DNA from 4 places in the Rhizobium sp. 05N430 genome. Region 2 is predicted to be linked to each of the others. Evidence: riboswitches for the same ligand, from Rfam matches in the RefSeq annotation. Region 2 holds a riboswitch; each other region holds the start of a gene.
The links. Region 2 has a riboswitch for cobalamin ahead of nrdH (glutaredoxin-like protein NrdH). Riboswitches for the same ligand answer to the same signal wherever they lie in the genome.
Positions count from the first base shown of each region.

Region 1: it holds a riboswitch for cobalamin, as region 2 does, so the genes downstream of both, cobU (bifunctional adenosylcobinamide kinase/adenosylcobinamide-phosphate guanylyltransferase) here and nrdH (glutaredoxin-like protein NrdH) in region 2, are expected to answer to the same signal.
Region 3: it holds a riboswitch for cobalamin, as region 2 does, so the genes downstream of both, AC1DJO_RS21895 (ABC transporter substrate-binding protein) here and nrdH (glutaredoxin-like protein NrdH) in region 2, are expected to answer to the same signal.
Region 4: it holds a riboswitch for cobalamin, as region 2 does, so the genes downstream of both, bluB (5,6-dimethylbenzimidazole synthase) here and nrdH (glutaredoxin-like protein NrdH) in region 2, are expected to answer to the same signal.

Region 1 is NZ_JBFTMO010000001.1:456,471-464,199, forward strand. It holds gene AC1DJO_RS02290 (cobyric acid synthase) at 1-1,238, shown strand, start outside; gene AC1DJO_RS02295 (chloride channel protein) at 1,235-3,025, opposite strand; cobalamin riboswitch at 3,248-3,638, shown strand; gene cobU (bifunctional adenosylcobinamide kinase/adenosylcobinamide-phosphate guanylyltransferase) at 3,921-4,433, shown strand; gene cobW (cobalamin biosynthesis protein CobW) at 4,439-5,485, shown strand; gene cobN (cobaltochelatase subunit CobN) at 5,489-7,729, shown strand, end outside.
Region 2 is NZ_JBFTMO010000002.1:361,325-369,053, forward strand. It holds gene metE (5-methyltetrahydropteroyltriglutamate--homocysteine S-methyltransferase) at 1-1,023, shown strand, start outside; cobalamin riboswitch at 1,174-1,397, shown strand; gene nrdH (glutaredoxin-like protein NrdH) at 1,650-1,871, shown strand; gene nrdI (class Ib ribonucleoside-diphosphate reductase assembly flavoprotein NrdI) at 1,884-2,294, shown strand; gene nrdE (class 1b ribonucleoside-diphosphate reductase subunit alpha) at 2,264-4,423, shown strand; gene nrdF (class 1b ribonucleoside-diphosphate reductase subunit beta) at 4,617-5,591, shown strand; gene AC1DJO_RS05530 (efflux RND transporter periplasmic adaptor subunit) at 5,598-6,485, opposite strand; gene AC1DJO_RS05535 (DUF1656 domain-containing protein) at 6,482-6,691, opposite strand; gene AC1DJO_RS05540 (FUSC family protein) at 6,698-7,729, opposite strand, start outside.
Region 3 is NZ_JBFTMO010000012.1:56,963-64,691, reverse strand. It holds gene AC1DJO_RS21925 (RidA family protein) at 1-267, opposite strand, end outside; gene AC1DJO_RS21920 (hypothetical protein) at 465-770, shown strand; gene AC1DJO_RS21915 (isopenicillin N synthase family dioxygenase) at 807-1,847, opposite strand; partial or broken gene AC1DJO_RS21910 (hypothetical protein) at 2,035-2,598, opposite strand; gene AC1DJO_RS21905 (ABC transporter ATP-binding protein) at 2,734-3,498, opposite strand; gene AC1DJO_RS21900 (FecCD family ABC transporter permease) at 3,495-4,535, opposite strand; gene AC1DJO_RS21895 (ABC transporter substrate-binding protein) at 4,532-5,548, opposite strand; cobalamin riboswitch at 5,714-5,969, opposite strand; gene AC1DJO_RS21890 (GntR family transcriptional regulator) at 6,130-6,816, shown strand; gene AC1DJO_RS21885 (GntR family transcriptional regulator) at 6,856-7,530, shown strand; gene AC1DJO_RS21880 (bifunctional sugar phosphate isomerase/epimerase/4-hydroxyphenylpyruvate dioxygenase family protein) at 7,540-7,729, opposite strand, start outside.
Region 4 is NZ_JBFTMO010000001.1:593,672-601,400, forward strand. It holds gene AC1DJO_RS02925 (LTA synthase family protein) at 1-294, opposite strand, end outside; gene AC1DJO_RS02930 (NAD+ synthase) at 537-2,219, shown strand; gene AC1DJO_RS02935 (NYN domain-containing protein) at 2,304-3,011, shown strand; gene AC1DJO_RS02940 (TolB family protein) at 3,044-3,874, shown strand; cobalamin riboswitch at 3,892-4,073, shown strand; gene bluB (5,6-dimethylbenzimidazole synthase) at 4,117-4,800, shown strand; gene AC1DJO_RS02950 (DUF2865 domain-containing protein) at 4,797-5,894, opposite strand; gene AC1DJO_RS02955 (NADP-dependent malic enzyme) at 6,019-7,729, opposite strand, start outside.

The DNA of each region.
Region 1 (7,729 bases), on a different contig from region 2:
ATATGAATCCGGTGCTTTTGAAGCCGCAATCGGAGAACGGCAGCCAGATCATCGTCCAGGGCAAGGTCTGGGGGCAGGCAAAGGGGCGTGACTATCAGCGTCTGAAGCCGCAACTGCTTGAATTTGTACTGTCGAGTTTCGGCACGGTTTCCGAGGGCGCCGATCTCCTGATCGTCGAAGGCGCGGGATCGCCGGCGGAGATCAACCTGCGCCCGGGCGATATCGCCAATATGGGCTTTGCGACAAGGGCCGACGTGCCGGTCGTGCTGGTCGGCGATATCGATCGCGGCGGCGTCATCGCCTCGCTCGTTGGGACCCATGCGATCCTCGACGACACCGATCGGGCGATGATATCCGGCTATATCATCAACAAGTTTCGCGGCGACGTCTCGCTTTTCGACGACGGAATTGCCGCGATCGGCCGCTATACCGGCTGGCCGTGCTTCGGCGTCGTGCCCTGGCTGAAGGCAGCAGGCGGGCTGCCTGCAGAGGATTCAGTCGTTCTTGAAAAACTGGCGCGTGGAAGCGGGGCCGCATTGAAGATCGCCGTCCCGGTTCTGCCGCGGATCGCCAATTTCGACGATCTCGACCCGTTGAGAGCCGAAGACGACGTCGAGCTGGTGTTCGTGCGCGCCGGGGAGCGTCTGCCCGAAGACGCGGCGCTCGTCGTGCTGCCGGGCTCCAAATCGACGATCAGCGACCTTGCCGATTTTCGCGCCGAAGGATGGGATCGCGATCTGACCTCCCATGTCCGGCGCGGCGGCCGGGTGATCGGCATTTGCGGCGGTTATCAGATGCTCGGCCGCAAGGTTCACGATCCGCTCGGCATCGAGGGCGGAACAGCGGAAGTTGACGGGCTCGGGCTGCTCGACGTCGAAACCGTCATGGCGCCGGAGAAGACGGTCCGCAACAGCCATGCTGTTTCTGCCGAATATGGTACGCCGCTGTCAGGCTATCAGATCCATCTCGGCGTGACCGAGGGGCCGGATTGCAACCGGCCGTCGGCCGTGGTGGATGGTGCCGCCGATGGTGCCATATCGGCGGATGGATGTATCGTCGGCACTTATCTGCACGGGCTGTTTTCCAGCGATGCCTATCGCAGCCGGTTGCTGCGGAGTTTCGGCCTTCAGGGCGAAAGGCGCAATTACGCGGAGAGCGTCGACCGGGCGCTGGATGCCGTTGCGGCCGAACTGGAGGCGCATCTCGACCGTGACTGGCTGAACCGGCTGCTTGGCTAGATTTCCCCGGACATTTCGCGGCGCCGCCGGTCGAGCTCTTCGCTGTAGCGGCGCAGCGTGTGGCTTTCGCTGAGCTGGCCGACGACCTTGCGCTCGATCAGATTGTTGAGCACGGCGAGCGCTTCGCTCTCGCTCTTGTCGAAGATGGCGGCTGCCTGCTTGGCATTCATCTGCGGCTGCAGGAAATCGTTCTTGTAGCGAACGAAACTCTCCAGCCCCTTGCCCTCATCGTCGGTGGCGATCGGATTCGCATGAATTTCCGGCACCAGCACCAGACCGGCATATTTGCCTGTGTCATCGACGAGGATGACGCGTTGCGTGGCGCCGGCGGGAAAGGCCTTCTTGAATTCCTCGACGGTGGTTGCGGCATTGGCGGTCTTGACGTCGGCGCGCATCAGCTTGTCGACCGTCAGATTGCGGATCCAGCCGACATCATGCGCGCTGCGAATGCTTTCGCCGCGCAGGTGAAAACGCCATGTGGCGAAGGAGTAGCCAAAGGTGGTGCGCACGACCAGCGAGGAGGTGATCACGGCTGCGAGCACCAGCGCGGTAATCGGAAAGTCGCCGGTAATTTCCAGCGCCAGGAACGTCATCGTCAGCGGTCCGCCGATGATGGCGACGGCGAGCGAACTCATGCCGACGACGGCATAGACTTCCGGTGTCAGCGAAGCATGGGCGAAGAGCGGGGCGGCATAGGCAAAGAGCTTGCCGAGCAGCGCACCCATGAACAGCGAGGCGAAGAACAGGCCGCCCCTAAATCCGGAGCCGATCGACACCGCGGATGCAAGCGACTTCAACAGCAGGATACCGACAAGCGTCGGGATCGCCACCTGATGCGCCAGGTTGAGATGCAAGGCGCCGTGACCTGCCGAAAGCACCTGCGGAGAGATTGTGGCCAGCAGGCCGACGACGATGCCGCCGAGCGCCGGGCGTACCGGCGTCGGTACGGAACTCTTGCGGGCCAGTTCCTCGACAAAGGAAACGCCCTGCATGATCAGGATGCCGGCTCCGGCGCAGCAGGCGCCAAGCAGAATGGCCGGCACATAATCGGCCGGCACCACAGTGCCGAACCTGCCGACGTCGATGGTGAAATCGTTGCCTGCCAGCAGCCGTGCCACCAGCGTCGAGAGCAGGGCAGAGACGACAACGGGTGTCAGCGAGACGATGGTGTAGGTGCCAATGATCAGCTCGAACGCGTAGAAGGCGCCGGTTAGTGGGGCATTGAAGGCTGCGGCGATAGCGCCTGCCGCACCGCAGCCGAGGAGGACGCGCAGATCGGCGCGGCGCAGCTGCAGCTTCAGGCCGAGCTTCGAGGCCAGGCCAGCCGCCAGCTGCGTATAGCCGGCCTCGAGGCCCACGGACGCGCCAAAACCGTTGGAGATCAGGTTCTGGATCGCCACGATGATGCTGTCCGTCAGCGAGAGGCGGCCACCATGCAGCGCATTGGCCTCGATCGGGTCGACCATCGGCTTCTTGCGCGTCCTGCTGAGGATGAAGAGCAGCAGGCCGAGAAGCATGCCGCCGCAGACCGGTGCCAAAAGCAGCAGCAGCTTGTTGCTGATATCGGAGGAGCTGAGACGATCGACATCGCTGATGCCGAAGATGAGGCTGTGCATCTCGCGGGAGATCAGGCTCATGCCGGTGACCGCGCAGCCAGAGATGACGCCGACCGCGCCACCGGCGAAAACCATGCCCATTTCGTTCTGGCGCGCCAGCGCGCGCAGCCGCGCCAAATCGAATTTGAGATGGCGCCGCGTCAGGCGGCCGATATCGGTTTTCGTGAGCATGATGACAGAACTAGGCGACGGGGAGCAGGATCAAGGAAGCGCGCGTTGTGCGCCGCATGATTTCGCGAGCAATTGCAGCAAAAGCGAGGCGACGGCAAGTGAAATCGCGTCGTAAGTCAATGAATTTAATAGACTATCTGTTTGGTAGACTCAGTCGTGTTAATACGGGGCATTTTCCATCATGCCAGGCTCGATTGACTTCGCGCTGCCGCGCGCCTAACGATGAAATCAATAACGGATGGTTCCGGAGCGGTGATTGCCGCCCTGGATGAAAAGGGAATGTGACGGGGCGGACCCAAACCGGGCGTCTTCATCACAGCCGACCCCGCGACTGTAGAGCGGTCAGGGTCTTCCATCCGGTGCACCGGCACCACTGGCTGATCGCTGCATTCCGCGGCAGGGCTGTGGCTCAAGGACACCGGAAAAGCCACTGGAATGCATCGTGATCAGCAGGGGCTGGACGCCTCCATTTCTACGAATCGTCCGCCTTTTCACGAGAATGCAGCCGGGAAGGCGAGGAAGATCCGCTGGCACGATCAGGGATGGCCTTGCGCCATCCCTGTCGAGGCCTCAAACCGCGAGCCAGGAGACCTGCCAACCGTGCCGGGCGAAGAGCCCACCCAAGGGCAATCTTGTCCGCTGCCAGCACGGAGGTTGTCATGGCTGAAACACGAATTTGCATGCCGTTACGTGCGGCCCTGAGGATTTCCCTCATTCCTGTGCTTGTCACAGGAATCCAGCGTGCCCAAGTCCTTGGGCACAGGAGACTCGTTTTCCTGCAGTTGCGATTCATTCACGGCGCCGACGCGCCGTGGCTGGATTCCTGTGGCAGGCGCAGGAATGAGGGACGTGGGTGTGGCGGACGCCAATACGCTGATGCCGGAGCCATCCTCACATGAGCAGCACCACCTTCGTGCTCGGCGGCGCCCGTTCGGGAAAATCCCGTTTCGCAGAGCAGCTGATCGCCGATAGCGGCCTCGAGCGCCACTATATCGCCACTGGGCGTGCCTGGGATGACGAGATGCGGGCGCGGATTGCCGCCCACAGGAACGATCGCGGGCCATCCTGGACGACGCATGAGGAGCCGCTGCAGCTTGTCGAGTGCCTGTCGGCCGCCGACGGCGAAGGGCGGGCGATCCTTGTCGATTGCCTGACGCTCTGGGTCACCAATCTGATGATGGGCGAGCGGGACATGGCGGCGGAATCTGCTGCCCTTGCTGCCTGGCTGCCGAAGGCCAGGGCGCGGCTTGTGCTTGTTTCCAATGAAGTCGGCCTCGGGATCGTGCCCGAGAACCGGATGGCGCGGGATTTCCGTGATCATGCCGGGCGGCTGCACCAGATGATCGCGGCCTCTGCCGCGGACGTGTATTTTATCGCGGCAGGGCTGCCGCTGAAAATGAAGGGTTGAAGTTTATGAACCAGAAGATCCCCGCAACCGTGATCACCGGCTTTCTCGGTGCCGGCAAGACGACGATGATCCGCAACCTGCTTTCCAACACCGGCGGCAAGAAGATCGCGCTGATCATCAACGAATTCGGCGATCTCGGCGTCGATGGAGACGTGCTGAAGGGCTGCGGCGCCGAGAACTGCACCGAGGACGACATCATCGAACTGACGAACGGCTGCATCTGCTGCACCGTTGCCGACGATTTCATTCCTACGATGACCAAGCTGCTCGAGCGCGAGCAGCGCCCCGATCATATCGTCATCGAGACCTCGGGTCTTGCGCTGCCGCAGCCGCTGGTCGCCGCCTTCAACTGGCCCGATATCCGCAGCGAAGTGACCGTCGATGGCGTCATCACCGTCGTCGACAGCGCTGCCGTTGCCGCCGGACGGTTCGCCGACGACCACGATGCCGTCGATGCGCGCCGCGCCGAAGACGAGTCGCTCGACCACGAGAGTCCGATCGAGGAGCTGTTCGAGGATCAGCTGACCTGCGCCGATCTGATTGTGCTCAACAAGACGGACCTGCTGGATGCCGCAGGCATTATTCGCGTCCGTGACGAAGTGGCGTCGCGCATTTCGCGGAAGCCTGCGCTGATCGAGGCGAAGAACGGCGACGTTCCGGCCAGCGTCTTGCTCGGCCTCGGCGTCGGCACCGAGGAAGATATCGCCAATCGCAAGTCCCATCACGAGCTCGAGCATGAGGACGGCACGCCGCATGACCACGACGAGTTCGACAGCTTCATCGTCGAGCTTGGTGCGATTGCCGATACGGCCGGTTTCATCGAGAAGCTGAAGGGCGTGATTGCCGAGCATGACGTTTTGCGCCTCAAGGGCTTTGCCGATGTCGCGGGCAAGCCGATGCGCCTGCAGATCCAGGCTGTCGGCAGCCGTATCGACCAGTATTTCGACCGCGCCTGGGCTACCGGCGAAACGCGCGGCACGCGTCTCGTCGTCATCGGTCTGCATGACATGGACGAGGCGGCCGTGCGCAAGGCCATCGAGGCGCTCGTCTGATCCATGCATCTGCTTCTCGCCCAGAAAGGAACGATCAGCGACGGTGACGAGGCCATCGATCTTGGCCAGTCGCCTGGCAATATCCTGTTCCTGTCTGCGGCGGATACGGAGCTTGTGGCCATCGCCGCCGCCCACGGACAGGGCGGCGGTTCGCCGCTGACGCTCAGGCTTGCCAGCCTGATGAGCCTCAAGCATCCGATGTCCGTCGATGCCTATGTCGAGCGGACGGCGCGGCATGCGAAACTTATCATTGTCCGCGCGCTCGGCGGCGCCAGCTATTTTCACTATGCGCTGGAGGCTCTGCATGCCTGTGCGGCACGGTATGGCGCGCGAATTGCCGTTCTGCCCGGGGATTCCAAGCCGGATGCGGGGCTGACGCCGTTTTCCAATGTGGCGCTCGATGATCTCAATGCGCTGTGGGCTTATCTGATCGAGGGCGGTGACGCGAATTCGCGGTGGCTGCTGGATTATGCGGCGGCGATGCTGTCGGGTGGTGAAAAGCCCGGTGCGGCAGCGCCGTTGATGAAGGCCGGGATATGGTGGCCGGGGCGGGGAGTCGTTGGGGTTGAGGAGTGGAGAGTGTTGTCTGCGGCGATGCTGCGGAACGGGGCACCCCCCTCTGTCCTGCCGGACATCTCCCCCTCAGGGGGGGAGATCGACTCGTGGTTGGCGTTTCCCCAAATTATCGAAGCTGGAACGAGCGGCTCCTCCCAGCCAATCTCCCCCCCTGAGGGGGAGATGTCCGGCAGGACAGAGGGGGGTAATCCGCCCTCTACATCTAACGACGCCCCCATCGCCGCCATCAGCTTCTACCGCGCCCTCGTCCAGAGCGGCGAGACCGCACCGGTCGAGGCGATGATCGAGGCCTTGGCGGCGGAAGGTCTCAGGCCGCTGCCGGTCTTTGCCTACAGCCTGAAAGACCCGGTCTCCAAGGGCATCATCGACAGCATTTTCGATCAGGCGCCTCCTGATGTCGTGGTCAACACGACGGGCTTTGCGGTGTCGGCGCCCGGCGCTCTGCGTGAATCGACCGTGCTGGAAAAAAGCGGCGCCGTGGTGCTGCAGGCAATCCTGTCTGCCTCGTCGCGCGAGGCATGGGCCGGGTCATCGCAGGGGCTGTCGGCGCGCGATCTCGGGATGAATGTGGCGCTGCCCGAAGTCGATGGACGGGTTCTGGCGCGTGCGGTCTCGTTCAAGTCGGCGGCGCGTTATGATGCGGCTGTCGAGGCCAATATCGTCACCAGCCAGCCTGATGAAGGGCGGATGCGTTACACGGCGAGGCTCGCAGCCGGCTGGGCGCGGCTGCGGCGCAAGCCGGCTGCGGCGCGGCGCGTGGCGCTGGTGCTCGCCAACTACCCGAACCGCGATGGGCGCCTCGGCAACGGCGTCGGCCTCGATACGCCTGCAGGTACCGTCGAGGTGCTGAAAGCGATGCGCGGGGCGGGCTACGATGCCGCCGATTTCCCTGATGATGGCGATGCGCTGATCCGCCATCTCTCGGAGGGGCCGACGAATTCCGGACGCGACGGAAAGGTGATCCGCGAAACGCTTTCCATGAGTCGATACAAGGCGTTCTGCGCGTCTCTTCCGAAAAAGATTCAAGACGAGATGACGGCGCGCTGGGGTGTGCCGGAGGGTGATCCCTACGTTGTGGATGGTCATTTCGCTCTGCCGTTCACGCGGTTCGGCAATGTGCTGGCGGGTATCCAGCCAGCCCGCGGCTACAATATCGATCCGAAGGAAAGCTACCATTCGCCCGATCTCGTGCCGCCGCACGGATACATCGCCTTCTATGCCTTCCTGCGCCAGGAGTTCTGCGCCGATGCCGTTGTTCACATGGGCAAGCACGGCAATCTCGAATGGCTGCCGGGCAAGGCGTTGGCGCTGTCGGAGGAGTGCTATCCGGAAGCGATCCTCGGGCCGCTTCCGCACCTCTATCCTTTCATCGTCAACGATCCCGGCGAGGGCACGCAGGCCAAGCGCCGGACGGCGGCCGTCGTCATCGATCACCTGACGCCGCCGCTGACGCGAGCTGAAAGCTATGGTCCGCTGAAGGATCTGGAGGCGCTGGTCGACGAATATTACGAGGCATCCGGCAGCGATCCGCGCCGTATCCGGCTGCTGTCGAAGCAGATCCTCGATCTGGTCGCCGATATCGGCCTCGACAGCGATGCCGGGATTGCCAAGGGCGAGACCGAGGACGAGGCGCTGAAGAAGCTCGACGCCTATCTCTGCGATCTCAAG
Region 2 (7,729 bases):
GATATCCGCTTGCCGCTGTTCCCAACGACGACGATCGGGTCCTTCCCGCAGACGTCTGAAGTCCGCAAGGCGCGTTCGGCACATGCGAAGGGAACGCTCAGCAATGCGGACTATGAGGCTTTCCTGCGCAAAGAGACCGAAGCAGCCATCCGCTGGCAGGAGGAAATCGGCCTTGATGTGCTCGTCCATGGCGAGTTCGAGCGCAACGACATGGTGCAGTATTTTGGCGAGCAGCTGTCGGGCTTTGCCTTCACGCAGCATGCGTGGGTACAGAGCTATGGCTCGCGCTATGTCCGTCCGCCGATCATCTTCGGCGATATCGCGCGGCCGAAGCCGATGACGACTGGCTGGTGGCAATATGCCCAGTCTCTGACGGACCGGCCGGTCAAGGGTATGCTGACTGGACCGGTGACGATCCTCAATTGGTCCTTCGTGCGCGACGATATCGCCCGAAGCGAATCATGCCGGCAGATCGCGCTGGCGATTCGCGACGAGGTCGGTGATCTCGAAAAGGCGGGTGCCAGGATGATCCAGATCGACGAGGCAGCACTTCGGGAAGGCTTGCCGCTGCGGCGCTCGCAGTGGAAGACCTATCTCGACTGGGCCGTCGAAAGCTTCCGCCTGTGCTCGACCGGTGTCGGCAACGCGACACAGATCCACACGCATATGTGCTATTCGGAGTTTAACGACATCATCGATGCGATCGCCGCCATGGATGCGGACGTGATCTCGATCGAGACATCGCGTTCGAAGATGGAGCTGCTGGAGGCATTCCGCAGCTTCGACTATCCGAACGAGATCGGCCCGGGTGTCTACGACATCCACTCGCCGCGCGTTCCCGATATTGCCGATATGACCGGTCTGCTTCTTTTGGCGCGCGAGCGGCTTGGCGATTCGCAGCTCTGGATCAATCCGGATTGCGGCTTGAAGACCCGCAAATGGGAGGAAGTGAAGCCGGCGCTAGTCAATATGGTGGCGGCGGCGCGGTCTTTGCGCGAACGCGTTGCCACGGCAACGGCCTGATCGTCATCGTATTCGAGGAGCCGGCTTTTGCCGGCTTCTCTTTTCCACAGCCAATCCGCATTAATCTTCCGTTATCCACATCACATTCATTTTTTCGGCTTGCGGCACCCGAAACATGAACCATCCATTGACGTACAAATAGACTCGCGTACTATATCTAGTGTTCGAGGTTCCCTCGATTCGCAAGAATCGCGGGCTAAGACGGGAATTCGGTGAGATCTGCCGCAAGGTGGAGCAATGCCGGAGCTGCCCCCGCAACTGTAAGCGGCGAGCATCTGTCCCATTTCGGGTCACTGGGTCATGAAGACCTGGGAAGACCGGGATGAATGTGATGATCCGCAAGCCAGGAGACCTGCCTTGAGCGAAAACGTCCACGGGCGGGGTGTCCGGCTGGCGAGCGATGAGATGTGGGCATGATGCCGCTCTTCGCTTCCTCCGGTGTGTCCCGCATGAGCCACTTCGGGGTGAAGTCTTATGTCTTTGAGTTTCAGATCATACCGGCGCGAATGACGGGCTGCTGACGCCCGGCAACCGGCAACGGCTGTCTTCCTTTTCGATCTTCCCAAGCGCGGACATCGGCGGATGTCCGAACGATATCCCATGCCTTCTAGTCACGAGGTTTTCCCATGAGCATCACCGTCTACAGCAAGCCCGCCTGCGTTCAATGCACCGCAACCACCCGCGCGCTCGATCGCCAGGGCATCGACTACACGATCATCGACGTTTCCACCGATAGCGCCGCTTATGATCTGGTGCAGGGTCTCGGCTACCGCCAGGTTCCCGTCGTCATCGCCGGCGAGCAGCATTGGGCTGGCTTCCGCCCCGACATGATCAGCGCGCTCGCCTGAGCGGCGGCTGCGATGGGCGAGATCGTCTATTTTTCCAGCCGGTCGGAAAACACCCATCGCTTCGTCGAAAAGCTTGGCCTTCCCGCCCGGCGCATCCCCATCACTGGCGCGACGCTCGAAGCTGTCTCGCCCTACGTGTTGATCCTCCCGACTTATAGCGGCGAGGGCGGCAAGGGAGCCGTGCCCAAGCAGGTGATCCGTTTCCTGAACGATGCGGCAAACCGTTCGAACCTCCGCGGCGTGATTGCCGCGGGCAACAGCAACTTCGGCGAGACCTTCGGGCTCGCCGGCGACATCATCGCGAAGAAATGCCAGGTGCCGTACCTCTACAGGTTCGAACTCTTGGGTACGGCTGATGATGTTGCCAACGTCAAACACGGATTGGAACGATTTTGGACACGGCAGTTCTCGAGCGCCCTGTAAAGGCGCAGGCCGCGGAAACAGGGCTGGATTACCACGCGCTGAACGCGATGCTGAACCTCTATGACGAGGACGGCAAGATCCAGCTGGACAAGGACCGGCAGGCGGCGAAGCAGTATTTCCTGCAGCACGTCAACCAGAACACCGTGTTCTTCCATAATCTCCGGGAGAAGCTCGATTACCTCGTGACTGAGGGCTATTACGAGCAGGAGGTGCTGGATCAGTATTCGTTCAATTTCGTGCGCGATCTCTTCGATCACGCCTATGACAAGAAATTCCGGTTCCCGACCTTCCTCGGCGCCTTCAAATACTACACCAGCTACACGCTGAAGACCTTTGACGGAAAGCGCTATCTGGAGCGCTACGAAGACCGCATCTGCATGGTGGCACTTGCCTTGGCGCAGGGCAACGAGGCCTTAGCGCGCGACATGGTCGATGAGATCATCTCCGGCCGCTTCCAGCCGGCGACGCCGACCCTCCTCAATGCCGGCAAGAAGCAGCGCGGCGAGCTGGTCTCCTGCTTCCTGATGCGCGTTGAAGACAATATGGAATCGATCGGCCGCTCGATCAATTCGGCGCTGCAGTTGTCAAAGCGGGGCGGTGGCGTGGCACTGTCGCTGACCAACATTCGCGAAATGGGCGCGCCGATCAAGCATATCGAGAACCAGTCGTCGGGCATCATCCCGGTGATGAAGCTGCTCGAGGATGCCTTCTCCTATGCCAACCAGCTCGGCGCGCGCCAGGGGGCCGGTGCCGTCTATCTCAACGCTCACCACCCCGACATCATGCGCTTCCTCGATACCAAACGCGAAAATGCCGATGAGAAGATCCGCATCAAGACGCTGTCGCTGGGTGTCGTCATTCCTGACATCACCTTCGAGCTCGCCAAGAACAACGAGGACATGTACCTGTTCTCGCCCTATGACGTGGAACGCGTCTACGGCGTGCCGTTCACCGAGATCTCGGTGACCGAAAAATACCGCGAGATGGTGGCCGACAGCCGCATCAAGAAGAAGAAGATCAAGGCCCGCGATTTCTTCCAGATCGTCGCCGAGATCCAGTTCGAAAGCGGCTATCCCTACATCATGTTCGAGGACACGGTGAATAAGGCGAACCCGATCGCCGGACGCATCACCATGAGCAATCTGTGCTCCGAGATCCTGCAGGTCAGCGAAGCCAGCGAGTATAACGACGACCTGTCCTACAAGGTGATGGGCAAGGACATTTCCTGCAATCTCGGCTCGCTGAATATCGCTGCCGCCATGGACTCATCCGATTTCGGCAAAACGATCGAAACATCGATCCGGGCGCTGACGGCAGTTTCCGACATGAGCCACATCTCTTCGGTCCCTTCGATCGAGAAGGGCAACGACGAGAGCCACGCGATCGGCCTCGGTCAGATGAACCTGCACGGCTATCTGGCCCGCGAGCGGATCCAGTACGGCTCCGAAGAGGGCGTCGATTTCACCAACATCTACTTCTACACGGTGACCTATCACGCCATCCGCGCCTCGAACCGTCTCGCCGTCGAGCGCGGTCAGAGCTTCAAGGGCTTCGAGAATTCGAAATACGCCTCGGGCGAATATTTCGACAAGTATACCGAAACCGAGTGGAAACCGGCTACGCAGACGGTTGCCGACCTGTTCAGCAATGCCGGTATCGAAATTCCCACCCAGGAAGATTGGCTGGCACTGAAGAAGGCCGTCATGGAGGGCGGGCTCTATAACCAGAACCTGCAGGCGGTGCCGCCGACGGGGTCGATCTCCTACATCAATCACTCGACGTCATCGATCCATCCGATCGTCTCCAAGATCGAGATCCGCAAGGAAGGCAAGATCGGCCGCGTCTACTATCCCGCCGCCTTCATGACCAACGACAATCTCGACTATTACCAGGACGCCTATGAGATCGGGCCGGAGAAGATCATCGACACCTATGCGGCTGCTACCCAGCATGTCGATCAGGGCCTGTCGCTGACACTGTTCTTCCGCGACACGGCGACGACGCGCGATATCAACAAGGCGCAGATCTATGCCTGGAAGAAGGGCATCAAGACCATCTACTACATCCGCCTACGCCAGATGGCGCTGGAGGGTACGCAGGTGGAGGGATGTGTGTCGTGTACGCTGTGAGTTTTAGCTGCTGACGTTTGAGTAAGCGGCCCCCTCACCCTAGCCCTCTCCCCGAGGGGAGAGGGGATGTAGAGCGATACGCCGCCGCGGTTTCCCTTCTCCCCTCGGGGAGAAGGTGCCGGCAGGTCAGGCGCAACTCGTTGCACCGGGGATGAGGGGGCTACCAGATGAATTCGGTCCAAAGGACACACCCATGAACATGCACGCCAAGCCCGTATCCCGCGTCCGCGCCATCAACTGGAACCGCATCGAGGACGACAAGGACCTCGAAGTCTGGAACCGCCTGACCGGCAATTTCTGGCTGCCGGAAAAGGTGCCGCTGTCGAACGACATTCCCTCCTGGGCGACGCTGAAACCGGAAGAGCAGCAACTGACGATCCGGGTCTTTACCGGGCTGACGCTGCTCGACACGATCCAGAACGGCGTCGGCTCGGTGACGCTGATGGCCGATGCTTCGACCCAGCATGAAGAGGCGGTGCTTTCCAACATCTCCTTCATGGAAGCTGTGCACGCGCGCTCCTACTCGTCGATCTTCTCGACGCTGTGCTCGACACCTGACGTTGACGACGCCTATCGCTGGTCCGACGAGAACGAGTTTCTGCAAAGGAAGTCGGCGCTGATCATGGAGCAATATGCTTCCGGCGATCCCCTGAAGAAGAAGGTTGCCAGCGTCTTCCTCGAGAGCTTCCTGTTCTATTCCGGCTTCTATCTGCCGATGTACTGGTCGAGCCGCGCAAAGCTCACCAACACCGCCGACATGATCCGCCTGATCATTCGCGACGAGGCGGTGCATGGCTATTACATCGGCTACAAGTTCCAGCGCGCCGTAGAGCGCCTGCCGGAGGCCCGCCGTCAGGAGATCAAGGATTTCGCCTTCGATCTGCTGCTGGAGCTCTACGACAACGAAGCCAAGTACACCGAGGCGCTTTATGACGGTGTCGGGCTCACCGAAGACGTCAAGAAGTTCCTGCACTACAACGCCAACAAGGCGCTGATGAACCTCGGTTACGAGGCACTGTTCCCGCCGGAGGCCTGCAAGGTCAATCCGGCAATCCTCTCGGCGCTCTCGCCGAATGCCGACGAGAACCACGACTTCTTCTCTGGCTCCGGCTCGTCTTACGTCATCGGTAAGGCCGTGGCGACGGAAGACGAGGACTGGAACTTCTAGGCAACGTCAGTCGAGCGAGGCGAGGGCGGAGCTTTGGCCTCCGACTTCGACCGTCGCCGTTAGACCGGCAATCAGTTGTACTCCGTCAGGCACTTTGTCGAGATTGATGCGGACGGGAACGCGCTGCGCCAGCCGTACCCAGCTGAAGGTTGGGTTGATATTGGCCAGCAGCCCGGTTCCCGACGTGCGTTCGCGGTCCTCGATGCCGGTGGCGATGCTGTCGACATGGCCTTCCAGTGTCTGGCGATGGCCCATTAGATGGATCGTGACGCTGTCGCCGACATGGATGCGCGGCAGCTTGGTTTCTTCGAAATAGCCTTCGACGCGCAGGGAGTCGGTATCGACGAGCGCGACCTTGGCGGTGCCGGCGGTGACATAGTCGCCTGGGCGCAGGCTGAGGTTCGAAACCGTGCCGTTGACCGTTGCCTTGACGGCTGAGCGGTCAAGATTGAGCTGCGCCAGATCGCGGTTGGCGACGGCCTGCAGATAGGTGGCTTCGGCCTGGTCGGCGGCGGTGCGCGCCTGTTCCTTCTGCTGCACGGAGGCGGCGTCGCCGAGGCGCTGCTGGCGGTCGGTTTCGCGGCGGGCCTGTTCCAGCATCGCCTTTGCACCTTCCAGCGCGGCTTCGGTCTGCGCCAGAGCAATCTTGAAGCGCTCGCCATCGACGCGGAACAGCACATCACCCTTCTTGACCGATTGGTTGTCCTTGACGGCGACGTCGCTGACGAGGCCGGAAACGTCCGGTGCGATGCCGACGACGTCGGCGCGCAGACGCGCGTCGCGCGTCCAGGGTTCGTCCATGTAATGCACCCAGAGGCCGTGGCCGGCATAGGCAGCGGCGGCAACGAAGGCGAGGGTGACGATCAGGCGGGAGATTGATTTCAGCGTGTTCATGCGAAGTACCAGCGTGTCAGGGAGGAGACTGCTCCGAGAAGCAGCACATAGAGGGAGAGATCGAAGAGGCCGCGGTGCCAGACGAGCGAATAGGCGCCCAGCCAGCTCAGCCCGCGGCGGACGATCATCACGAGAAGAAGGGAAAGCACCATGAGAACGAGAAGGCGCGGCACATAGACGCCATAGAGATCGAATTCGGCAGGCATGACGGTTTACTCGGCTGCAATCTGAAGCGGGGTTGAGAGGGTTTCGGGCGTGGGCCAGTCCGGCGGCGACGCCTCAGGGAAGAGCGCCCTGCGCAGGCCGACCAGCGCATCGATATTGTCCCGGGTTTCCGTCCGTTCATGGGCAATGGTTCCGAGGCTGTCATCGATCGCGGCACGCAGTTCGTCGGGCGGATCGATTGCCTGGCCGGCATCGAGCCGGGCACGGTAGAAATCGGAGACGCCCGACAGCACGCGGCCGACGGAAAGGGCGCTTGCGCCACTGAGCTCCTTGCGCCGGGTCTGCAGCATCAGCACGTTGAAGCCGAGGCGGACGTCGGCAAAGCCATCGACCTTTTTTAGTTCGCGATCCTCGACGGCGGCGAGGCGCGGCACCAGCTGGCCGAGGCGATCGAGGATGCGGCCGGAGAGCCGCTCGTGGTCAGTGCGGCGTTCACCGGCTGCGGTCTCGGCCAGATCCCTCCAGCCGGCACGCACCAGCCGCCAGGCAGCGAGTTCGGCGCCGAAAGGGCGGGCGATCAGCGTCCACACGAGGGCAAAGCCGATTCCGGCAAGGGCCGCGACCGCCTCATTGGTGAAGGTGGTGAAGTCGGATGTGTAGCGATCCTGGAGAGCGATGAAGCTCGCGCTGTTCACCGATAGCAGCATCGCCAGCATGTTGAACTGCGGGCGGGTGATCAGCAGTCCGAGCAGCAGGAATGGCGGTGCGAAGACAACCACCAGCAGCTCATAGGAATTGACCGCCGGCAGGATCGCGAAGATGTAGATGAACGAAATGACGAGGCTCAGAGCCGACCAGATGAACATCGACCGGATGAAGGGCGCGGGCCGGTCCATCGCGGCGAAGAACGAGCAGGCGACGGCGGCCATCGTCACGAAGCCTGCACCATTCTGCCAGCCGGTGAAGATCCAGAAGAAGCAAGCGACAGCGATCCCGGCAACGACGGAACCGGCAGCGAAGGCAATCAGCGCATAGTCATAATGCCTGACGCGGCCGACCACTTGGCGGTGGCGGAAAAC
Region 3 (7,729 bases), on a different contig from region 2:
ATGTCCCACCGGCACCCACGCATCCCAAGCCGCATTCATCTCGTCAAACCCCGAAATGTCGGAGAGGTAGATGGTGACGCTGACGAGATTTTCCTTGCTGACGCCCGCCTGCGCCAGCGTATCGTCGAGGCTGGCCAGAACATCTTCGGTCTGCAGCCGCACCGGCTGGCCACGGGTGGTTTCAGCCGTATGGCCGGCGAGGAAGATCAGGTTTCCGACGACCACTGCGTCGCTCCAGCGCGCCGCCAAGCCAATTCTCTCGACCATTCAAATGCCCTTTCATGCTCGATCTCGTCTGAGCCACAGCGCTAGCGCCTGAAATACGAAAAGGCCAGCATCTTCTGGGGCGCGCGGCCTATCCCTGGAAGTTGGCATCGGTTCGCCGGTTTTGCTGAAAGTTTAAGTTGACCGTTCCCGATGTCAGGACGACATTTACAAGCGTATCAAGGCAGGAGGAGAAAACGGTGGAAGAGTTGGACCGCTGGCGCCAGATGGCAAGAGCGCCGAGAGACGGCAGCCGGATTCTGGTGACGATCCGTCCGTCCGAACAGGGATCGGCGGAAGTCGATCTCGCCTATTGGTCGAATGGCGATCAGTTTGGCGGCGAAGGCTGGCGCGCGTCGGATTCCTCGCCCGGGCAGATCATCGAATATGCCGAACCGGAATTGAAGTGCTGGATGCCGATGCCTTCCGCAAATCTCGGACGCAGCTCGATGCCGGCGCCCTGGGCGGGCGACGACCATCAGAACCTCGATGGTTCCGGCATCTAGGAAACTGGAAGTGTTGCCAGCCCGGCTTCGGGCGGGCTACGATCCGAGAATTGATTTCGCCAGATCGGCATGGTGGGTCTGAGCGACATCAGGATGAGATCGCAGGCGGCTCTTCAGCTGATTGATCCCGACTTCGCGAAAGATCGGGTTCAGCGGATCCGCGGTCACGCCACGCTCATTGCTGCGAAGCGCTTCGGGAAGCTCGATCACCGGTATCGTCGCATCGGGACGCGAGCCCAGGAAGAACGCCACGGAGAACCGCTCGACGCCACGGGGTGGTGCGACGACGTCGTGAACGTCTGCACGGACGAAACCGTTTGTCGCCAGTTCAAGGAGTTCGCCCGTGTTGATGACGAAGGTGCCGGGAACCGGCGGGGCGCTGATCCAATCACCGGCCTCTGTGCGGACGCGCAGGCCGGGCGTCTTGTCCTGGAGAAGAACGGTGACGAAGCCGCCATCCTTGTGTGCCCCGACGCCCTGATCGGTCTCGGCGACATCCCGGCCCGGATACCGGATGATCTTCAGAAGCTGCGACGGCTGCGGATCGTAGATACCGGCGAAGACATCTTCCGGCTGGTCGAGCGCAACAGCGATGGCCTTCAAAATATCGATGCCGATCCTTGTCACTTCCGCTTGATAGGCGAGAAGAAGCGGTTTCAGTTCAGGAAGGGCTTCCGGCCACTGGTTCGGGCCCTGAAGCCATTTCCATGGCGGCGTGGCGGGACCGATCTTCGCAGCCGTACCTTCGGTGTTGATGTCGAGCTGCTCGCGCCAATCCTGTTCGCCGCGCGTGCGTTCCTGCCCGGCGCGATTGTATCCTCTAAAATGCGGTGACTTGATCATCTCGATCTTCAGCTTCTCGTCCATCGGAAGCGCAAAGAACCTTTTGGACGCGGCAATGACATCGTCGATGAAAGCCTGCTCGACCCCGTGCCCGGTGAGATAGAAGAAGCCGTGATCATGAAGCACATGGCGAAGCTCTGCGACGAAAGCCTCGCGTTCCCGGCCGTGAAACCGCGAGATATCAAGCACAGGCAGCGCACTGCCGGATGGGTTGGCGTCGTTCAGGGCCGTCATGAAAGTCCTCGTATTCTGGGGCGCGTCGAAGAGCCCAGCATAGAGACGATCGAACGGACTGAAACACAGATCCGTTCAAGGTCGCGGTTCAGATTGAAAAACCGTTGCCCGCCACGACCGGACGGAAGAACAAATCACCGGAAGAGACACGCCGACACCACATATGCCCGTTGCCGATGAAAGCGCTCTATCGCAGCATCGGTGCGTCTGCCGTGACAAACAGCAGCCGCAAGGCCGCGGCGAGAAAATGGGCGAGCGCAAGAGCGGCAGCAGCGGCAGCGTTGATCACCAGCACCTGCGAAATGACGGCAATAGAAAACGCGCCTTGGCCCGATGGCAGGACGGACGTCGCTGCGAAGAGGACGCCTTCATACACCACGAAGGCAGCCAGAAACGTGCCGGCAGCCATAGCAAAGATGCCGGTCTGAAGCCTGATAACAACAAATGCCGCCAGGAGAGAGGTAGCAGCAGCCACGCCGATGGCGAGACCCCAGGCTTAGCTGTCCCAGGCCTGCGGGTAGCCGAGAATGAGATAACCCACCACCTGGTTGCCCAGCCATGCGAGCAGAACCGCATAGATCGCCATTTGCCGCGGAAGCGCCATGGCGGAAACCGCCGACAGCGCAACGAAGGGCGTGACGCATGCGAAATAGAGACTAAGGACGACGCTGGAGCCCGCTGTCATGGCAATCCAGGCTGCCGCGGCACCCGTTGAGACGGGATGCAGAGGAAGCTGACGACGTTCGGTCATGACCATGCTCCAGTTCATCGGGATCTACTGTAGCGAACTTCCAGTGAAATGCCATCCCGGCAAACTGGCGCAACACTCCCAATTGCGCGCGCCGGCAATTCTCCATGAACCTCAGGCAGCGGCTCAAGGCCATCTTCAGTCTATCGCATATTGAATGTTGTAGCGGCCGTGCACCGCCGATTGCTCGACATACGCCCGGACGCCAAAGACGCGGGCAATCAGATCTTCGTTCAAAACCTCCCATGTGGTTCCTAATGCAACCACTTTACCCTTCTGCAGCACGGCGAGGCTGTCGCAGAACATCGCTGCGAGATTGAGATCATGCATGGCAATGATGCAGGTCGTCCCGAGTTTCGACACGAGGGATAGAATTTCGAGCTGGTGCTGGATATCGAGGTGGTTTGTCGGTTCGTCGAGCAGGAGCTCGGTCGGCGTCTGAGCCAGAGCTCTCGCGATATGGACGCGCTGACGCTCCCCGCCGGAAAGTGTCTGCCATATCTGTCCGGCGCGGTGTTTCATGTCGACCCGCTCCAGGGCCATGTCGACGGCCGCATCATCTCCCGCATCCCAGGCAGAAAGCAGGCCGCGATGCGGCGTGCGCCCGAGCTGGACGACGTCACGCACGGTCAGCGGCGTATCGGTTGCCGATTGCTGCTCGACGAGAGCAACGCGCCGGGCGAGACTGGCTCTAGAGAGGATGGCGACGTCGTCCTCGCCGAGACGGATAACGCCGCTATCGACGCGGCGCAGGCGGCAGATTAGCCGCAGCAGGCTGGACTTTCCCGAGCCGTTCGGGCCCAGCAGACCAAGCACCTTACCTGGGGTCACCGATAGCGTGATGCCATCGATGATTAAGGTGTCGCCGGCCGAATAGGACACGGTATCGATGGAGATGCTCATGCACTTCTCCCGACGCGATAGAGGATGATCGCGAAAGCTGGGGCGCCGAAAAGCGCGGTGACCACACCGATCGGCAAGATCTGTTGCGTGATGATGATCCGGGAAACGATATCGGCCCCGACCATGAAGATCGCACCGCCGAGCGCCGTGGCCGGTAGGAGACGGCTGTGGGACGGGCCAACGATGAAGCGGGCGGCATGCGGGATGACGAGGCCGACAAACCCGATAGAACCGACCATGCTGACGACGGCCGCAGTCATGATCGCGGTGATGCCGAAAAGAACGATCTGCACCCGCCGCACGGCAACGCCGAGCGATGCGGCGGCATCCGAACCGAAGGCAAATGCATCGAGCGCGCGGGCGTGGAACTGGCAGGCGGCGAAGCCGGCGATCGCGATCGGCACCGACAGATAGACATCGGGCCAGCGGACGCCGCTCATCGACCCCAGGAGCCAGAACAGCACGCCGCGCGCCTGTTCCGCATTTGCGGATGTCGTGACGATATAGGAGGTGAGCGCATTGAAGAGCTGCGAGCCGGCAACCCCGCAGAGAATGATCCGTTCGCTGGAGCCCCCGGTGCCTGTCGCAAGAATGCCGACAAGCAGGAAGGCCACCACCGCACCGATAAAGGCACCACCCGACAACGAAAGAACGCCATAGCCGAGTCCGAGGATCATGACACAGACGGCCCCGGTCGAGGCGCCGGCGGAAATGCCGAGCACGTAAGGTTCGGCGAGCGGGTTGCGAAGAAGCGCCTGGAGGATGGCACCGCAGAGGGCGAGAGAAGCGCCCGCACTGGCCGCCGCCAAAGCGCGGCTGAGCCGGTAGTCCCAGATGACGCCTTCGTGGATGCGGCTGAGTTCGAACGCCGTTCCAAACAGCCGGTTCGAAACCGCCTTGGCGGTTGTCGCAACTGGGATCGCAATCTCGCCGATCGAGACGGCAAGGCTGATCATGACGCCAAGGAGGAGAACGGCGGCGGCGGTGAGCGCAACGAGCGCCCACCACCGGCGTTGCCAGGAAGCGGCAACTTTCACTGCGTAAGGCCGAAGGTCTTGATGCCGTTTGCCAGCGTTTCGATGCCGTCGATCGTGCGGATCGTCGGGTTCATCGACTGGGCGTCCATCATCACGAAATGCTTGTTCTTGACGGCCTCGAGTTCCTTGGTAACCGGATCACTCTCCAGGAAATCGATCTTTACCTTCGGATCATCGGCGGCATAGCGGCGGCGGTCCATGGTCGCGAGGACGATGACGGCAGGATTTGCCTGGGCAATCGTTTCCCAGCCGACCAACGGCCATTCCTCTTCGGTCGTGACGACATTCTTCGCGCCGACCGTCTTGAGAATATAGGCCGGAGCGCTGTTCTTGCCGGCGATGAAGGCGTCGCCCTTGACCTCTTTGCTGGAGAACCAGAAGACAACGGGCAGGTTCTTGCCCGAGGCACCCGAGATCGAGGCAACGGCTGCAGCCTCACGCTTCTTCAGATCGGCGATCAGGGCATCGCCGCGATCCTTGACGTCGAAAATTTCGGAGAGCTCCGCGATCTCCTGATAGATCAGGTCCATCGTGAACAGCTCCTTGCGAACGCCATCACCGCCATCGGCATTGATCTTGGCGACGCAGTCGGCAGGCGCGATGTAGGTATTGATGCCGAGATCGGCGAATTGCTCGCGCTTGCCGACAGAGCCTTGCGCACCGACATGCCATTCGAATTCGGCGGCGACCAGATCGGGTTCCTGACCGACGACGGCCTCGAAGCTTGGATCGTTGTCGGCGAGCCTTTTGATCTTGCTATTTGCATCGGCATATTGCGGCAGGACCGGCCCGACCCAGACGGCGGTACCGGCGACCTTGCCGGCAAGACCAAGCGAGAACAGGACTTCGGTCATCCCCTGGCCGATCGAGACGATCTTCTCAGGCGCCTTCTTGAACGTGACCTGCTGCCCGCAGTTGTTGAGGGTCAGAGGATACTGCGTGGCGGCAAGGCTTGTACCGGCGAAGCCGGTCAGGCCGAGGGCAAATGTGAGCGTGGCGATAATCTGGCGCATGGGACCTCGATTTAGGAGAAGCGGGCAGCACGACGCCGCGGAACACGGCGTGACTGCTCACGCAGCGCGGACGCGGAAAGCCCAATCGAGGCGGATGGAGGCCATGTATCGGCGAAGGGTCAGGTCAAACATGTCTGTTCCTTTCCAGGCATCCCCGCCCGGCTGATTGGATCGTGTTTGACGGCAGGTCTCCTGGCTCGCGAATATTCGCCTCTCATCTGCCTTCCCGCGATAACATCGCAGTGGCATGGCCTTGCGGCCCAAGGGAGACATCCAGCAGGCTGGTCTCCCGTGATGATCGGCAATCCGCTTACAGTTGCGGGGGCAGCCACGGTCTTGGTCCCTTTTGGGTCGTCCGCACCGTGTTCCCTATTAATCCCGTCGGAGACTTCCTCCGGGAACCGTCGGATGCAGTTACGACGCTAATATCCCGGCCGTCAAGACGCGCAGCGCGCCACCCTGGTTCGGCAATCAGGGTTCAGTACCCGCAGAACGGCCGCCAATCGCGTTTTCGCTTGTTGAATACGGCATACTTATTCCGTTATATATGAAGAAAATGGGAATATCAGAGGTAATGGCCGTTGAACGAAATCTCAAACGAGACCGTCGCAGAGAGCGGCTATCGGCAAATAAGGGCGGATATCATTTTCGGGCGGCTTTCTCCGGGGCAGAAGCTCAAGCTTGAAAATCTGAGAATCGCCTACCAAACCAGCGTCAGCACACTGAGAGAGATTCTCAACCGCCTGACATCGGAAGGCCTCGTCGTTGCCGAGGGGCAGCGCGGCTTCGAAGTCGCGCGTGTTTCGGTCGCCGACCTGAGAGAGACCGCAGCGCTGCGTCTGCTTCTCGAGGAGCACGCGCTGGAGCAGGCCTTCGAACAGGGCGATGTCGAATGGGAAGCGCGGCTGGTCTCGGCCCATTACAAGCTGGCGCGCATGGAAGAGGTGATGGCCTCGGGCGATACCAGTAGGGCGGAAGACTGGAAGCGCTACGACTGGGAGTTTCACCAGGCTCTGATCTCGGCCTGCGGATCGCGCCTGCTGATGGAAACACATTCGGCGGTGTTCGACAAATATCTGCGATATCAGATGGTGGCATTGTCCTATCGCGGCGGCGTTGCGGAAGAAGAGCACAAGCAACTGCTGGAGGCCGCTCTTCAGCGCGACATCACGACGGCGAAGAGAATATTGCAGCGGCATATTCAGCAGGGCGTCGAGCATGCGCTGAGCAAGGGTTCACTGGCGACCATTCGCCTATCGGCAGGATAATGTATTCCACGCACGATGGTGCGGGACGTAGAGGAATCAATGCTCAAAGTGACCGGTGAACATTCCGAGACTGTCAGCGACGTCGTCTCCCGGCAAATTCGTCAGGATATCATCTCCGGGACATTGGCGCCGGGTGCGAAGATCAAGCTGGAGCAGGCCAAGGAGCACTATTCGATCAGTGTGTCGTCGCTGCGCGAGATCCTGAGCCGCCTGACCACCGAAAACCTGGTGCTCGCCGAAGGCCAGCGCGGCTTCGAAGTCAGCCCCGCTTCGCTCAAGGAGTTGGAGGAACTCGCCGATCTTCGCACTGTGCTGGAGACCCATGCCATCGGCCTGTCATTTGCCGCGGGGAATCTCGAATGGGAAGGGCGCATCGTCGCCGCGCACCACAAGCTTGCGGCCGCCGAAAAGAGGCTGCTTGCCGGCGACGCCTCGCGCACGATCGACTGGGTCCGCTACGATTGGGAGTTTCATCAGGCGATCGTCTCCGCCTGTAATTCGGCGACGCTGATGGAGACGCTGTCCTCCGTCTTCGACCGTTTCCTGCGCTATCATATGCTGGCTCAGAGTTTTCGCGGCAAAGCGGTTGTCGACGATCACAGGCTCCTCTTCGAACTCGCGCTGAAGCGGGACGTCGAGGGCGCCCGCGCCGTTATCCGCCGCCACATATTGAGCGGCGTTGAACATGTGGTGAAAAGCGGCCGCATCGCCTAGCGATGGCAGTCAGAAGGCGTCCTTCGGGATGCCGTCCGGCCGCATCTGCTTCTTCAGCGCCGCAATCCGGAAGATCGCGTTCGGCGCGCCGTAGCCGCGATAGCCACGGCGCTCGACGATCTCGAAGAAGAACCCCTCCCCGTAGGTCCCGCTGTAGAGCTGGAAATACTCACCCTCGTCGTCGCGATCATAAAGGATG
Region 4 (7,729 bases), on a different contig from region 2:
GGAGACGAAAGCCGGGATCAAGACAAGCGGAACGAGGATCAGCGCCGAGAGATAGCGGCGGCCGAAGGCAGCATCGAGCGTCAGCATCAGGATCGTCAGCATGACGACGGTAGTCATGCCGGGGCGGGCCGTCGAGGTCAGGAAATCGCCGACATCGGCAAGCTTGCTGCGGGCGATCCATTCGACGGCGATGACGCTGAGCAGTGCCATCGAAAAGGTGAATGCGATGCTGAGGGCGGCTCGGGCGGCGGGAGAGCGGACATTCGTGCCGAGACCAGCAGAAAGCAGCGCCATTCTTCTGGCCTGCGCGGACTTCATGACCAACGCGATCAAGGGCGGACTCCAATGTCATTCCCGCCGTCATCCCGGCGTCATAAAACCTTCACCGAACTGTCACATGCCCGCCATGAACGCTAGATGAACCGTTAATGTTTCCTTGCTTTTCCCGAAGATTTGAATTTTCGTCTGAGCAGACCCGGCGGCTTTTCATGGCAGGACACGTTGCGGGGCGAACGCGCGCGCGCTAAATAGATGACATGACACAGGAAAACGCTCCCTTGAACACGCTCCGGATTGCCGTCGGCCAGCTCAACCCAACGGTCGGCGATGTTGCTGGAAATCTTGCCAAAGCCCGCGAGGCACGCGCCGATGCGGCCCGTCAGGGCGCGGATCTGCTGCTTTTGACCGAGCTGTTCATTTCCGGCTATCCGCCCGAGGATCTGGTGCTGAAACCGGCATTCCTGAAGGCCTGCCTCAAGGCCATCGAGGACCTCGCAGCCGATACCGCGGATGGCGGACCGGGTCTGATTGTCGGCTTCCCGCGGCAGGGCGAGACCGGGCGGCACAATTCGGTCGCTGTGCTCGATGGCGGCAAGATCCTGGTGTTCCGGGACAAGATCGATCTGCCGAATTACGGCGAATTCGACGAGAAGCGCGTCTTTGCCGAAGGCTCGATGCCGGGACCGGTGAATTTCCGTGGCGTCAGGATCGGCGTGCCGATCTGCGAGGAGATCTGGAACGATCTCGGCGTCTGCGAGACGCTGGCCGAAAGCGGCGCCGAAATCCTGCTGGTGCCGAACGGCTCGCCCTATTATCGCGGCAAGGTGGATGTGCGCCATCAGGTGGCACTGCGTCAGGTGATCGAAACGGGCCTGCCGCTAATTTTCGCCAACCAGCTCGGCGGCCAGGACGAACTGGTCTTCGACGGCGCGAGCTTTGCCTTCAACGGCGACAAGTCGCTGGCCTTCCAGATGAGCCAGTTCGAACCGGCGCTTGCCGTCACCACCTGGAAGCGCGGCGACAATGGATGGCGTTGCAGTGAAGGACCGATGTCGCATATTCCGGAGAAGGAGGAGGCCGATTACCGCGCCTGCTTGCTCGGCTTCCGCGACTACGTCAACAAGAATGGCTTCAAGAATGTCGTGCTTGGCCTCTCCGGCGGCATCGACTCGGCGATCTGCGCGGCAATCGCCGTCGATGCGCTGGGCGAGGAGCGGGTGCGCACCGTCATGCTGCCCTACCGCTACACGTCCGAGGATTCGCTGAAGGACGCTGCCGAATGCGCCAAGGCGCTCGGCTGCCGCTACGACATCGTGCCGATCGAGGCGCCGGTGACAGGCTTTACCTCGGCGCTCTCGGACCTCTTCGAAGGCACCGATAGCGGTATCACCGAAGAAAACCTGCAGAGCCGCGCCCGCGGCACGATCCTGATGGCGATCTCCAACAAGTTCGGCTCGATGGTCGTCACGACGGGCAACAAGTCGGAAATGTCGGTCGGCTATGCGACGCTTTACGGTGATATGAACGGCGGCTTCAATCCGATCAAGGACCTCTACAAGATGCAGGTCTATGCGATCTCGCGCTGGCGCAATGCGCATGTGCCGCCGGATGCGCTTGGACCGTCAGGCGTGGTGATCCCGCAAAATATCATCGACAAGGCGCCCTCCGCCGAACTGCGCCCCGATCAGACCGACCAGGATTCGCTGCCGCCTTATCCGGTTCTCGACGACATTCTCGAATGCCTCGTCGAAAAGGAAATGGGTGTCGACGAGATCGTCGCGCGCGGCCACGATGTCGCGACCGTGCACCGGATCGAGCATCTGCTCTATCTTGCCGAATACAAGCGCCGCCAGTCGGCGCCCGGCGTGAAGATCACCAAGAAGAATTTCGGCCGCGACCGCCGCTATCCGATCACCAACCGTTTTAGGGATCGTGGTTAGCGATCGTTAACCCGATCAACCGAAAGCTGCTGACGGCAGTCTCTTCTCGCGTTTCTATGCTTTGGAAACGCGGGAGGTTTGAGCATGCGGGAAACCAAAGTCGCCGTCTTCATCGATACGGAAAACCTGCCGGCGCGCTGTGCGGGAGAGATCATCAGCATCGCCGGCGGATACGGACGCCTTATCGAGCGCCGGGCTTACGGCGACTTCACGAAAGAGGCGGCGCAGCCGTGGATCGCGGAGGCCGGACGTCAGGCACTCAGCCTGCAGACGGCTGTCAGCTCCCATTCCGGCAAGAACGGCGCGGATATCCTGCTTGCCATCGATGCAATGGAATATCTGGCCGGTTCGGCGATCGATCTTTTCTGTATCGCCAGCAGCGACCGCGATGTCGGCCATCTGGCGATGCGTATCCGCATGCGCGGCAAGCAGGCGATCGGACTGGGCGCGCCCAACGCATCGGCGCTGTTGCGGCAGTCCTTCGATGATTTCTTCGAGCTGAATGTTGGTGAGGCGAATTCCACCTTTGCGCTGCCGAAGGTGATTGCGCTGCAGCCCTCTCCAAATATCCGGCCCTATATCACCCAGGCGCTGCAGGCGGCCAAGCTGCAGGGCGAAGGCTGGCTCGATATCGCTGAACTCGGGACGCTCTTGCGGCAGGTCTATCCGGAGTTCAAGGCGCAGCATTTCGGCGCTCCGAACCTCAGCTCGCTTTTGAAGCGATGCGCCTTTATCGAAACGCAGATGCATGGCACAAACCGCATGCAAATCAGAATGAAGCGGAACGGCTAAGCGCCGGGCCGCAGCAAATGCGGGAGGCATGCATGCGCAGTTCGGTCGAGATCTACAATATCCGCACGGCCAAGAGCCGGGTCGTGTTCCAGACGGAGCAGCTGATCGAGGCGCCGAATTTCTCGCCCGATGGCCGCTACCTGCTGCTGAACGGTGATGGCCTTCTCTATCGCTTGTCACCGGACGGTGAGGGCGGTTTGCAGCAGGTCGATACCGGCTTTGCCACGGCCTGCAACAACGATCACGGCATTTCGCCCGATGGCCGCCGCTATGTGATTTCCGACAAGACCGAGCACGGCAAATCCTGCATCTATACGCTGCCGTCGGAAGGCGGCGCGCCAAAGCAGATCACGGAAAACCTGCCGTCCTACTGGCATGGCTGGTCGCCTGACGGAAAGGAACTCGCCTATTGCGGCATTCGCGGCGATCTCTTCGATATCTACACGATTTCTGTCGATGGCGGCGCGGAGCGGCGGCTGACGCAGGGCGAGGGGCGCAATGACGGGCCGGATTATTCCTTTGACGGGCAGTGGATCTATTTCAATTCCAGCCGTACCGGGCTGATGCAGATTTGGCGCATTCATCCCGATGGGACCGGTTTGGAGCAGGTCACGCATGACAATTACGGCAACTGGTTTGCCCATCCGGCGCCTACCAACGACAAGGTGCTGCTGCTTTCCTACGACCCTGACGTCTTCGATCATCCGCGCGACCTGCATGTGCGCCTGCGGTTGATGGATATGGACGGCGGCAATCTGACGACGCTCTTCGAGCTGTTCGGCGGGCAGGGCACGATCAATGTTTCCTGCTGGTCACCAGAAGGTGACGAGTTTGCCTATGTCCGGTATTTCCCGTCTACTTGAAGCGTCTCTGAAAAGCGGGCAAGAGGCTTTGGTCAGGTGCCCGCTTGTCGCGGGAGAATCGGGAATCCGGTGCAAGCCCGGAACGTGCCCAACGCTGTAAGGCCGACGCCTGCCGCATCATGCCACTGGTTGACACCGGGAAGGCTGCGGCGGGCGGATGACGCCAAGTCAGAAGACCGGCCTGGCATCATAGACTGATCCCGCGCGGACGGCGGGGCGGTTGCGTTGTTGGGGATTTGACGATGCGGCCCATGAACAAGGATGCGCTTGAAGGCGCGTCCGCCTTTTCCGCTGACGAGCGCGACGCCGTCTACCGGGCGATCATGACCAGGCGCGATGTGCGCGACCAGTTTCTGCCGGATCCTGTGCCATCCGATGTGCTGGTGCGGCTACTCGAAGCTGCGCACCACGCGCCTTCGGTTGGCTTCATGCAGCCCTGGAATTTTATCGTTGTCGAAGATGCGGGTGTGCGGCAGCGCGTCTGGAACGCCTTCGATCGCGCGAACCGCGAGGCGGCTGGGATGTTCGATGGCGAGCGGCAGGCGACATACCGCTCGCTGAAGCTGGAGGGCATCCTCAAGGCGCCGCTCGGCATCTGCATCACTTGCGATCCGTCGCGCAGCGGTGACGTCGTGCTGGGGCGCACACATAACCCGCGTATGGATAGCTATTCAACCGTCTGTGCAGTGCAGAACCTCTGGCTCGCAGCACGGGCTGAAGGCATTGGCGTTGGTTGGGTCAGCATTTTCCATGAGAGCGAACTCAAGGAAATTCTCGGCGTGCCCGCGCATATCGAGATCGTCGCCTGGCTCTGCGTTGGCTATGTCGATGCGCTCTATAGCGAGCCCGAGCTGGCCGTCAAAGGCTGGCGGCAGCGGCTGCCGCTCGACGAGCTGATCTTCCGCGATGGCTGGGGCCGCCGCTAATTCCGCTGTTGCTGCTGCGGCTGCGGGCCCGATGTCGCCGGGTTCTTTAGGTCGATACTGCCCTGGTCGCCGGCGAGAAATTGCGGGCCGATCTGGCGTACCTTGCTGTTGCCGGGGTCATAGGGACGGTCGGGTATCTGTGCCTGCGGCGCAGCCGGTGTGGGGGCTGCAGTTGCCGGCGGCTTGGTGGTGATCGTCGTGATCGAGCCTTTCTGCGGCGGCGCGCTGACCGTCTGGTTCTTGCGCATCTGCTCGTAATAGGCGGTCAGATTGCAGGTGCAGGAGGATTTCTCGCCGGGCGCTCGGTTCTTGTAGGCGAAGGCGTTTGGCATAGCGCTGTAGCGGGCGCCAGTCGCGGCCGAGATCATGTTGGCCGCGTCGGTGTTGGAGACGTCCTGATAGAACAGCTCCGTCTCGATGCCGGGGCACATTTTCGAGCAGGTCGAGGCGTCGCGGCTGAAATCGATCGAGGTCGCATTGGTGCTGATCGGGAAGAAGCCGCCGTCGCAGATGCGCACGCACATGGTGCTGACATGCGACATCATCTCGCCGCGGGGCACGCCATATTGGGTGTTGCCTTCCTCGCCGTTGCCGAGCGGAATGAAGGTATCGCCGCGCATCGCCTGTTCTTCGGTACTTGGCGCTGGGACATCGGCGCGCTCGTCCGGCTGATAACCCGGATCGTCGTTGCAGCCGTTATCGTCGAGGGCGGCCATCAGTTCGCGGCGTTCGTTGACATCGCTGCCGCCGGCCTCCCGCAGTTGGTTGCGGCGGTCCTGGAGGTAGTGGATGTTGTCGATCATCCGCGATTCCGATTCCTGCAGGTCGCTGCAGTAGCGGTCATTCTCGCCGCCGATAACAACCATGCTGTCTACGCTGCAGCCGTTGCTGCGCAGGTCGTTGCGCAGCTTGCGGAGCTCGAGGTTCTGTTCGGCTATGGCGCTTGCATATTGGCGGATCTCCGGGCCGTTGCCGATCACCTGCGGCAGGTCGGCAAGGCGTCCGCGCAGATCTTCGCAGATCGCGCTGGTCTGCGCCGCCGCGGGCGCGGTAGCAGCGAGAAAGAGAGCAAGGGTCAGGCTTCGGCGTTTCACGGTATCATCCCGCAGCATAGTAAACCGGAAGCGGCAGAGCATTTGCCGCATCCGTTCTGTCTAGCTGCCTTCCGTTAACAAGCTAACGAAGGAATTCTAACGCATTTTTCCGATCTACGGCAAATCACGCCGGCTGCTGCGCCTCGACCACGGCGAGAGCCGCCATATTGACGACGCCGCGGGAGGTCACCGACGGTGCCAGGATGTGGGCCGGAAGGGCCGTGCCGAGCAGGATCGGGCCGACATGCAGGCCGTCGGTCATCGACTTGACGACGCCGAGCGTGATGTTGGCCGCATCGAGGTTCGGGAAGACCAGCAGGTTGGCTTCGCCATGCAGCGTGGTGGATGGCATGACGCGCTTGCGGATTTCGTCGGCGATTGCGCTCTCACCATGCATTTCGCCATCGACTTCGAGATCGGGCGCGGCGTCACGGATCAGCTGCAGGGCACTGCGCATCTTGGTGGCGCTTTCGCTTTCGCGCGAGCCGAAGTTGGAATGCGAGACGAGGGCGGCGCGCGGCGTGATGCCGAAGCGCTTGATTTCCTCGGCAGCCAGAACGGCGGATTCCGCCACTTCCTCGGCGCTCGGATTGAACGTCACGTAGGTGTCGGTGAAGAAGGTGGCGCCGCGCTGCGAGATCAGCAGGCTGAGTGCCGAGAAATCGCGGACATCCTTGCGCTTGCCGATGATCTGGCGAACGTCGCGCAGGTGCTTCTCGTAACGGCCTTCGAGGCCGCAGATCAGCGCGTCTGCTTCGCCGCGGCGCAGCGCCAGCGCACCGATGACGGTGGTGTTGGTACGCACGATCGTGCGGGCAGCTTCCGGGATGACGCCCCGGCGGCCAACGAGCGACAGATAGAGATCGACATATTCGCGGAAACGCGGATCGTCTTCCGGATTGATGACGGCGAAGTCGGAGAGCGGGCGGATGCGCAGGCCGTAGCGTTGCAGGCGGGTCTCGATGACCTGCGGACGGCCGATCAGGATCGGTTCAGCAATGCCTTCTTCGATCAACACCTGGGCAGCGCGGAGTACGCGTTCGTCTTCACCTTCGGAGAAGATCACCCGCTTCTTTTCGGCAGCCTTGGCGGCCGTAAAGATCGGCTTCATGATGAAGCCGGAGCGGAAGACGAAGCGGTTCAGCTGGTCGAGATAGGCGTCGAAATCGGTGATCGGACGGCGTGCAACGCCGCTCTCGGCCGCTGCCTTGGCGACAGCAGGCGCGATGCGCAGGATCAGGCGCGGATCGAAGGGCGAGGGGATGAGGTAGTTCGGTCCGAAGATCGGGGTTTCGCCGGAATAGGCGCGGGCGGCGACATCGGACGGCTCTTCGCGGGCGAGGCCGGCGATGGCGCGGACGGCTGCCATCTTCATCGCTTCGTTGATCTCCTCGGCGCCGCAATCCAGCGCGCCGCGGAAGATGAAGGGGAAGCAGAGAACGTTGTTGACCTGGTTCGGGAAGTCCGAGCGTCCGGTGCAGATCATCGCGTCCGGCCGGGCGGCACGGGCGAGTTCCGGCATGATCTCCGGCGTCGGGTTGGCGAGCGCCATGATCAGCGGCTTTTCGGCCATCTGCTCGAGCAGTTCCGGCTTCAGAACGCCGGCAGCAGAGAGGCCGAGGAACACATCGGCGCCGCCGATGTTTTCGGCGAGCGTGCGGGTATCGCTCTTCTGCGCGTAGACGGCTTTCCATTGGTCCATCAGCACGTTGCGGTCCTCGTAGACGAGGCCTTCGATATCGTGGACCCAGATGTTCTCGCGCTTGGCGCCGAGTTCGACGAGCAGATTGAGACAGGCGAGTGCCGCAGCACCAGCGCCGGACGTGACGATCTTG